Regions from separate parts of the Pseudomonas sp. B21-028 genome, predicted to be linked through region 2. Evidence: predicted binding sites of a transcription regulator. Region 2 holds the regulator's gene; the other holds the start of a gene.
The links. Region 2 encodes sigma-54, which starts transcription at its own class of promoters, with help from an activator protein. Its sites were predicted from a motif close to ANTGGCATNNANNTTGCTNT; they were not measured.
Positions count from the first base shown of each region.

Region 1: the regulator sigma-54 is predicted to act here: its motif matches at 1,933-1,952, upstream of LOY35_RS07965 (flagellar basal body rod protein FlgF).

Region 1 is NZ_CP087184.1:1,745,472-1,749,849, forward strand. It holds gene LOY35_RS07955 (metallophosphoesterase) at 1-630, shown strand, start outside; gene rffA (dTDP-4-amino-4,6-dideoxygalactose transaminase) at 682-1,833, shown strand; gene LOY35_RS07965 (flagellar basal body rod protein FlgF) at 2,007-2,744, shown strand; gene flgG (flagellar basal-body rod protein FlgG) at 2,794-3,579, shown strand; gene flgH (flagellar basal body L-ring protein FlgH) at 3,632-4,327, shown strand; gene LOY35_RS07980 (flagellar basal body P-ring protein FlgI) at 4,373-4,378, shown strand, end outside.
Region 2 is NZ_CP087184.1:999,944-1,004,321, forward strand. It holds gene rapZ (RNase adapter RapZ) at 1-410, opposite strand, end outside; gene ptsN (PTS IIA-like nitrogen regulatory protein PtsN) at 413-877, opposite strand; gene hpf (ribosome hibernation-promoting factor, HPF/YfiA family) at 890-1,198, opposite strand; gene LOY35_RS04300 (RNA polymerase factor sigma-54) at 1,276-2,772, opposite strand; gene lptB (LPS export ABC transporter ATP-binding protein) at 2,992-3,717, opposite strand; gene lptA (lipopolysaccharide transport periplasmic protein LptA) at 3,717-4,262, opposite strand; gene lptC (LPS export ABC transporter periplasmic protein LptC) at 4,249-4,378, opposite strand, start outside.

The DNA of each region.
Region 1 (4,378 bases), 750 kb from region 2:
ACAGTGCTTGCCGAACTTGATGGGCTGGGTGTGTCGCGAATTATCTGCCTGGGTGACACGGCCGGTTATTACAGTCAGGTCAATGAGTGTTGCGAAGCTCTGCGCGAGCGAAACATTTTCTCCGTGATGGGCAATCATGACTGGTACCTGGCCAGGAATGAGCGCTGTCCTCGTTCCAATAGCGCCAATGCGTGCCTGGACTATCAACAGGGCGTCATCACTTCGCAGAATCTGGCCTGGCTGGGATCACTTCCGGAGCGCTCGATCCAGGATGGAGTGAGCATCGTCCATGGAGGCTGGAACGATCCGCTGGACGAGTACGTACGCCCCTCGCAAGCGTATTTCGCGCCGTTGCCTGGTCGGCATTTCGCATCAGGCCATACCCATGTCCAGTACTTGTGGAGTGACGAGGGCAAGATCTATTGCAATCCCGGTTCGGTCGGCCAGCCACGTGACGGTGATCCCCGGGCAGGTTTCGCGACCTGGGACGGTGAAGCGTTCAATCTGCACCGGGTTGAATACGATATCGCTGAGGCTCAACAGGCGATGAAGAGGGCCGGATTTACCCCGTACTTCTATGACAATCTTGATATCGGCAGCCAGATCGGTGGGCGGATCAGTGCGGTTTGAGATGCTGTGCTGCGCACCACCCATCAACATGCCCACCCAGGGAAGTTTGCAATGAGCAAAGAAACGATACTCTTCAACCGCCCGTACATGACCGGCAAGGAGCTGGATTACATTGCCCAGGCCAAGTTCGGCAACATGCTCGCCGGTGATGGTCCGTTCACCAAGCAGTGCCACCGCTGGCTGGAGTCCCACACGGGTTGCAACAAAGCATTGCTCACCCATTCCTGTACCGCTGCGCTGGAAATGGCGGCCTTGCTGCTGGACATTCAGCCCGGCGATGAAGTCATCCTGCCTTCCTATACCTTCGTTTCCACGGCCAACGCTTTTGTGTTGCGTGGCGCGGTGCCGGTTTTCGTCGACGTACGTCCTGACACCTTGAACCTGGACGAGCGCCTGATCGAGGCGGCGATCACGTCACGGACCAAGGCCATCGTGCCCGTCCATTACGCCGGCGTGGCCTGCGAGATGGACACTATCCTGGCCATTGCGCGTAAGCACGGGCTGGCGGTGGTCGAAGACGCCGCGCAGGGGGTGATGTCAACCTACAAGGGCCGAGCCTTGGGCAGCATCGGGGACCTTGGAGCATTCAGTTTTCACGAAACCAAGAACGTGATCTCGGGGGAAGGTGGGGCTTTGCTGGCCAATGATCCTGCCATGGCACTGCGAGCCGAGATCATCCGGGAGAAAGGTACCGACCGCAGTCGCTTCTTCAGGGGCGAGGTGGACAAATACACCTGGCAAGAGGTGGGCTCATCGTTTCTGCCCGGAGAAATGACTGCAGCCTTCCTTTGGGCTCAGTTGGAGGAGGCGCAAGCCATCACCCAACGCCGCCTGGCGATCTGGGAGCATTACCATGCTGCTCTGGCGGGACTTGAACGGCAGGGGCTGCTGCGTCGTCCTATCGTTCCCGACGATTGCCAGCACAATGCGCACATGTACTACGTGCTCTTGGCGCCAGGTGTGGAGCGCCAGACTGTTCTCGAGATGCTCAAGAACCAGGCAATCTATGCGGTTTTCCACTACGTACCGCTGCATTCATCCCCCGGTGGAGCGCGCTATGGGCGTGTGCATGGCTCTATGGCGATTACCGATGGTTACTCGGAGCGGCTATTGCGTTTGCCAATATGGCTCGGTCTGACCAGGGATCAACAAGACCGGGTGGTCGAGGTGCTCGGCGGAGCTTTGGCAACCCTTGCCACTTAGCGGCATAACACCGCCGGTTTTTCGACTTCGATCCATTCAGTGATGCCCTCCGAATCCCCAGGACCCTTTGTTTTCCGGGCCTGGGCTCGCCAGAGAAAAGTTGGTCTGCAAATTGCTTGAAGCTGTGCAACACAGCAGTGGGCGGCAAACGTCCGGCATGCAGAGGAACGACAGTGGACAAGTACCTATATGTGGCAATGACCGGCGCCAGCCAGAACGCACTGGCGCAGCGGGCCCATGCCAACAACCTGGCGAACATCTCCACCAATGGTTTTCAGAAAGACCTGGAGCAGGCACGTTCGATGCCGGTGTTCGGCGACAGCTTTCCGGCGCGGGCGTTTGCCATGTCCGAGCGGCCTGCCACCGATTTCACCCCGGGTGCGCTGGTTGAGACCGGTCGCGACCTCGACGTGGCGGTCAGCGGGCCGGGCTGGATGGCGGTGCAGAACCCTGACGGCGGTGAAAGCTACGTGCGCACCGGCAGCCTCAACGTCGACGCGCTGGGCGTACTGCGGGCCGGCAACGGCATGCCGGTAATGGGTAATGGCGGTCCTATCGCCGTGCCGCCGGAGCAGAAAATCGAAATCGGCCAAGACGGCACCATCAGCATCCGCGCCATGGGCGAAGGCCCGCGTGTGATGGCTGAAGTGGACCGCATCAAGCTGGTCAACCCGGACCTCAAGAACATGACCAAGGGCCTGGACGGTTCCATCCGTACCAAGGACGGCCAGCCGGCACCGATCGACGCCAATGTGCAACTGGTGTCAGGGTTCCAGGAAGCGAGCAACGTCAATGCTGTGGACGAGATGACTTCGGTGCTGGCCCTGGCCAAGCAATTCGAGCTTCACGTGAAAATGATGAACACCGCCAAAGAAGGCGACGAGGCCATGGCTCGGGTCTTGCAGATCTAACCATTAATTAAAGCGTCGCGCCGAAAATCAGGCGTACGAGGAGAATCGAATGCTTCCGGCTCTGTGGGTTGCCAAAACAGGTCTGTCCGCCCAGGACACCAACCTGACCACCATTTCCAACAACCTGGCGAACGTCTCGACCACGGGTTTCAAACGTGACCGTGCCGAATTCCAGGACCTGCTGTACCAAGTCAAGCGTCAACCAGGCGCCCAGTCGACCCAGGACAGCGAACTGCCGTCGGGCCTGCAAGTCGGTACCGGTGTGCGCATTGTCGGCACCCAGAAAAACTTCACCGCCGGCAGCCTGCAAACCACCGAGCAGCCGCTGGACATGGCCATCGACGGTCGCGGTTTCTTCCAGATCCTGCAGCCGGACGGCACCACGTCCTATACCCGTGACGGCACGTTCCACCTGGACTCCAATGGCCAGATCGTCAACGCCAGCGGTTTCGCCCTGGAACCGGCCATCATCATCCCGAACGATGCCCAGACCTTCACCGTGGGCCGTGACGGCACCGTGTCCATCACCGTGGCGGGCAACCCGGCCGCCCAGGTGATCGGCAACCTGCAGACCGCCGACTTCATCAACCCGGCCGGCCTGCAAGCGGTAGGCAACAACTTGTTCCTGGAAACCGCTGCCAGCGGCGCGCCGCAGATCGGCACCCCGGGTTTGAACGGTTTCGGCACCACGCTGCAAAACACCCTGGAAACCTCCAACGTGAGCACCGTTGAGGAGATGGTCAACATGATCACCACCCAGCGTGCCTACGAGATGAACTCCAAGGTGATCTCCACCGCCGACCAGATGCTTTCGTTCGTTACGCAGAATCTGTAATCACTTCTATAGGGCGGCTTCAAGGCCGCCTGCTACACCGAGAGGTAGGGTCATGAAACGCTTTGTATCTGTACTGGCACTGAGTGGGATCACCGCGCTTGCGGGGTGTGTCGCGCCAACGCCCAGGCCCAATGACCCGTACTACGCTCCGGTGTTGCCGCGCACGCCGTTGCCGGCAGCCGCCAACAATGGCTCGATCTACCAGGCCGGTTTCGAGCAGAACCTGTACAGCGATCGCAAGGCGTTCCGGGTCGGTGACATCATTACCATCACCCTGAACGAGCGGACCCAGGCGAGCAAGAACGCCAACTCCCAGGTGGACAAGACCAGCAACACCAGTGTCGGCCTCACCTCGCTGTTCGGCTCCAGCCTGACCACCAACAATCCCATTGGCAGCGGCGACCTGAGCCTCAACGCCGGTTACGGTTCCGACCGGGCCACCAAGGGTGACAGCAAGTCTGGCCAGAGCAACAGCCTGACCGGTTCCATTACCGTGACCGTCGCCGATGTATTGCCCAACGGCATCATTGTCGTGCGTGGCGAGAAGTGGCTGACGCTCAACACCGGTGACGAACTGGTGCGCATCGCCGGCATGGTTCGCGCCGACGACATCGCCACCGACAACACCGTTCCTTCCACCCGTGTGGCGGATGCGCGCATCACGTATTCGGGTACCGGTGCCTTTGCCGATGCGAGTCAGCCGGGCTGGTTCGACCGTTTCTTCCTCAGCCCGAAGTTCCCTTTCTAGGTGGCCCAGTTGAATCTTAAGCGGTTGAACCTCAAACAGCTGTTGATGGGT
Region 2 (4,378 bases):
AGGTCCGCCAGGTCGGCGATCGGCCCGAGCAACTGGCTTTCGTCTTCGATGGCTTCGGCCAGCGAGCGGTTGGCATTGCTCAGCGGGTGGCGCCGCCGGGTTTCGGAGAAGCGCTTGAGCAGCGTTTCGTCATCGGCATCCAGGTACAGCACATCGCACTGGATATGCCGGTTGCGTACTTCCTCGAGCAGTTCGGGGAAACGCGACAGGTGGCTCGGCAGGTTGCGTGCGTCGATGGAGACCGCTACCAGCGGTTGCGCCAGCTCGGTGTGGATCAACGCCCGTTCGGCCAACTCCGGCAGCAGGCCGGCCGGCAGGTTGTCGATGCAATAATAGCCGCTGTCCTCAAGCACATTGAGCGCCGTGCTTTTACCGGAGCCGGAGCGACCGCTGACGATGATCAGGCGCATGATTAATGACCGTTCTGCTCGTCCAGGACGACCTGATACAAGGCTTGGTTACTCGGTGCGCTGCGCAGTTTTTCGCGCACTTCCTTGCGGTCCAGCATGCTGGCGATCTGGCGCAGCAGCTCAAGATGCGCATCGGTCGCCGCTTCCGGAACCAGCAGTACGAACAGCAGGTCGACCGGTGCGCCGTCGATGGCGTCGAAATCTATGGCGGCTTCAAGGTGCAACAGCGCGCTGATGGGCGTGGTGCATCCCTTGAGGCGACAGTGGGGAATGGCGATGCCGTTGCCAAAACCGGTGGAACCGAGTTTTTCACGGGCAACCAGGGCCTCGAAGACGTCCTGCATTTCCAGATCCGGCACTTCGCGGTGGATCAGGTTGGCGATTTGTTCGAGGGCTTTCTTTTTACTGCCGCCCGGCGCGTTCACCATGGAACGGCCGGGGGTCAGGATGGTTTCTAGTCGGATCATGGATTGGGGGGGTTAACGACCGGTAGCGCCCTGGAGGAGGCTCTGGGTCTTTTCCTTATGCTTTTTGAGTTGGCGATCCAGCTTGTCGGTCAGCAGGTCAATCGCGGCATACATGTCTGTGTGCTCCGCGTTGGCAACCACCTCTCCGCCGGGAATATGCAGCGTGGCTTCGATTTTCTGCAGCAGCTTCTCGACGTTCATCGTGACCTGCACGTTGGTGATCTTGTCGAAATGCCTTTCCAATCGGTCGAGTTTTTCGCCGATGTAGGTACGCAGGGGTTCGGTCACTTCCAGTTGGTGTCCACTGATGTTGACTTGCATACAGCTTCTCCTTCGTTGCCAGTGCATAAAGCGGCAGGCAGAAATGCCTGCCACTGGAACGCTGTGGCGTGGCCTTGTTACATCAACCGCTTGCGTTCGCTCGAAGGCGCGATCCCGAGGGATTCACGATACTTGGCGACGGTACGGCGGGCCACCTGAATGCCTTGTGCCTCCAGTAAACCAGCGATCTTGCTGTCACTCAACGGCTTTTTCTGATTTTCCGCGGCCACCAGTTTCTTGATGATCGCGCGGATGGCCGTGGAAGAGCATTCGCCGCCTTCGGAGGTGCTGACGTGGCTGGAGAAAAAATATTTCAATTCGTAGATACCCCGTGGGGTATGCATGAATTTCTGTGTGGTCACCCGGGAGATTGTCGATTCGTGCATGCCCACTGCCTCGGCAATGTCATGCAGGACCAACGGTTTCATCGCTTCGTCGCCGTAGTCCAGGAAACCGCGTTGATGTTCGACGATCTGGGTGGCAACTTTCATCAGGGTTTCGTTGCGACTCTGCAGGCTCTTGATGAACCAGCGCGCTTCCTGCAACTGGTTGCGCATGAAAGTGTTGTCGGCGCTGGTGTCGGCGCGTCTTACAAAGCCCGCGTATTGGGCGTTGACCCGTAGCTTGGGTACCGATTCCTGGTTCAACTCCACCAGCCAGCGATCGTTGTGCTTGCGCACGATCACGTCGGGAACCACGTACTCGGGCTCGGTGGCCTCGATCTGTGAGCCTGGGCGTGGGTTGAGGCTCTGGACCAGTTCGATCACCTGGCGCAGCTCATCTTCCTTGAGCTTCATGCGGCGCATCAGCTGGCTGTAGTCGCGGCCGCCCAGCAGATCGATATAGTCGGTGACCAGTCGCTTGGCTTCGGCCAGCCACGGCGTCTTGGCGGGCAGTTGGCGTAGCTGCAGCAGCAGGCACTCACCCAGGTTGCGGGCGCCGATGCCGGCCGGTTCGAACTGCTGGATACGGTGCAGGACGGCTTCGATCTCGTCCAGCTCGATGTCCAGCTCCGGATCGAAGGCTTCGAGGATTTCCTCGAGGGTTTCGTCCAGGTAGCCCTGGTTGTTGATGCAGTCGATCAGGGTCACGGCGATCAGGCGATCGGTGTCGGACATCGGTGCCAGGTTCAACTGCCACAGCAGGTGGCTTTGCAGGCTTTCACCGGCGGAGGTGCGGGTGGTGAAGTCCCACTCGTCATCGTCGCTGCTCGGCAGGCTGCTGGCGCTGGTCTGGTAGACGTCTTCCCAGGCCGTGTCCACGGGCAGGTCATTGGGGATGCGTTCGGCCCACTCGCCATCCTCGAGGTTATCCACCGTCGGGGCGGCTTCCTCCTGGTAGGACGGTTCCTGGATCTCGGTATTGGGTTTCTGCTCGACGTTGTCGGCCAGCGGATCGGTGTTGTCGAAGTCGTCGCCTTCTTCCTGGCGTTCGAGCATCGGATTGGATTCCAGGGCCTCCTGGATTTCCTGTTGCAGGTCCAGGGTCGACAATTGGAGCAGGCGGATGGCCTGTTGCAGCTGCGGTGTCATCGTCAGCTGCTGGCCCATTCTCAAGACTAGCGATGGTTTCATGGCAGGGGCTTAACACCTTATTCGCCGGCGCACATGCGCCATCCACTACAAGGGCGCCGGAGCGCCAAACCTTAAGCAAATTATATGCCTGAAACTGAAGTGTTTGCCTAGGGGAAGTTCTCAATTAGTTTCCCCATGATAGGGGATTCACTGAGAACATCCCGAGGCGCTGCGCGGTTAAACCAGCGGCGCCGGGACAATTTGCCAGACACTTCGCGCTTACAGGCGGAACTCATGGCCCAGATACACTTCCTTGACCAGTTCGTTGGCCAGGATGGTGGCGGAGTCACCTTCGGCGATCAATTGGCCGTCATTGACGATGTAGGCGGTTTCGCAGATGTCCAGCGTCTCGCGCACGTTGTGGTCGGTGATCAGCACGCCGATCCCCTTGGCCTTGAGATGGTGGATGATCTGCTTGATGTCGCCCACCGAAATCGGGTCCACGCCGGCGAACGGTTCGTCGAGCAGGATGAATTTCGGTGCGGTAGCCAGGGCGCGGGCAATTTCCACCCGGCGCCGTTCGCCACCGGACAGGCTCATACCCAGGTTGTCGCGGATGTGGCTGATGTGGAACTCCTGCAACAGGCTTTCCAGCTCCTGGCGACGACCGGCCTTGTCGAGTTCCTTGCGGGTTTCGAGAATCGCCATGATGTTGTCGGCGACCGACAGTTTGCGGAAGATCGACGCTTCTTGTGGCAAATAGCCGATGCCGGCCTTTGCCCGACCGTGCATCGGCTGGTGGCTGACGTCCAGGTCGTCGATCAGGATGCGGCCCTGATCGGCCTGGACCAGGCCGACGATCATGTAGAAACAGGTGGTCTTGCCCGCGCCGTTGGGGCCGAGCAGGCCAACGATCTGCCCGCTGTCGATGGACAGGCTGACATCGCGCACGACCTGACGGCTTTTGTAGCTCTTGGCCAGGTGCTGAGCTTTCAGAGTTGCCATTACTGGGGCCTTTGCTCGGTTTTCTTTTTCGGCTGGATGACCATGTCGATCCGTGGACGCTGCTCGGTCACCTTGTTGCCGGTGGCGCGGCCGGCGCTGGCGAGTTTCTTGTTCGTGTCGTAGACGATTTTCTCGCCCTGGGTGACGTTGTTGTCCTTGTCGATGACCTTGGCGCGATCGATCAGCACGACGCGGTCCTGGGACGCGTGATACTGGATGGTCACGCCGTAGCCCTGCACGGGCTTGGTGTCGCCGGCCGTTTGCAACTGCTCGAAATAGGCCAGGTTGCCCACCGAGGTCACCACGTCGATATCGCCGGACTGGGTGCGGGTGATGGTCACGGTATTGCCGGTGACCTTCATCGAGCCCTGGGTGATGATCACGTCGCCCCTATAGGTGGCGATACCGTTCTTGTCGTCCAGTTGGGCGTCGTCGGCCTGGATGCGGATAGGCTGGTCGCGGTCGTTGGGAAGAGACCAGGCGCTCGCGCTTCCCAGTGCTGCGCCCAGACTGAGCAAAATAGGGAGGGTTTTAGCGAGCTTCATACTGTCCTCTTACGTTCGATAGCAGGTGTATCCTGCTTTCCTTCAGATACGCTTTCATTCCCGTGCCGGTCGATACACCACCGGCGCCGTCGATTCTAACGGGTTGCTCGGTCTGC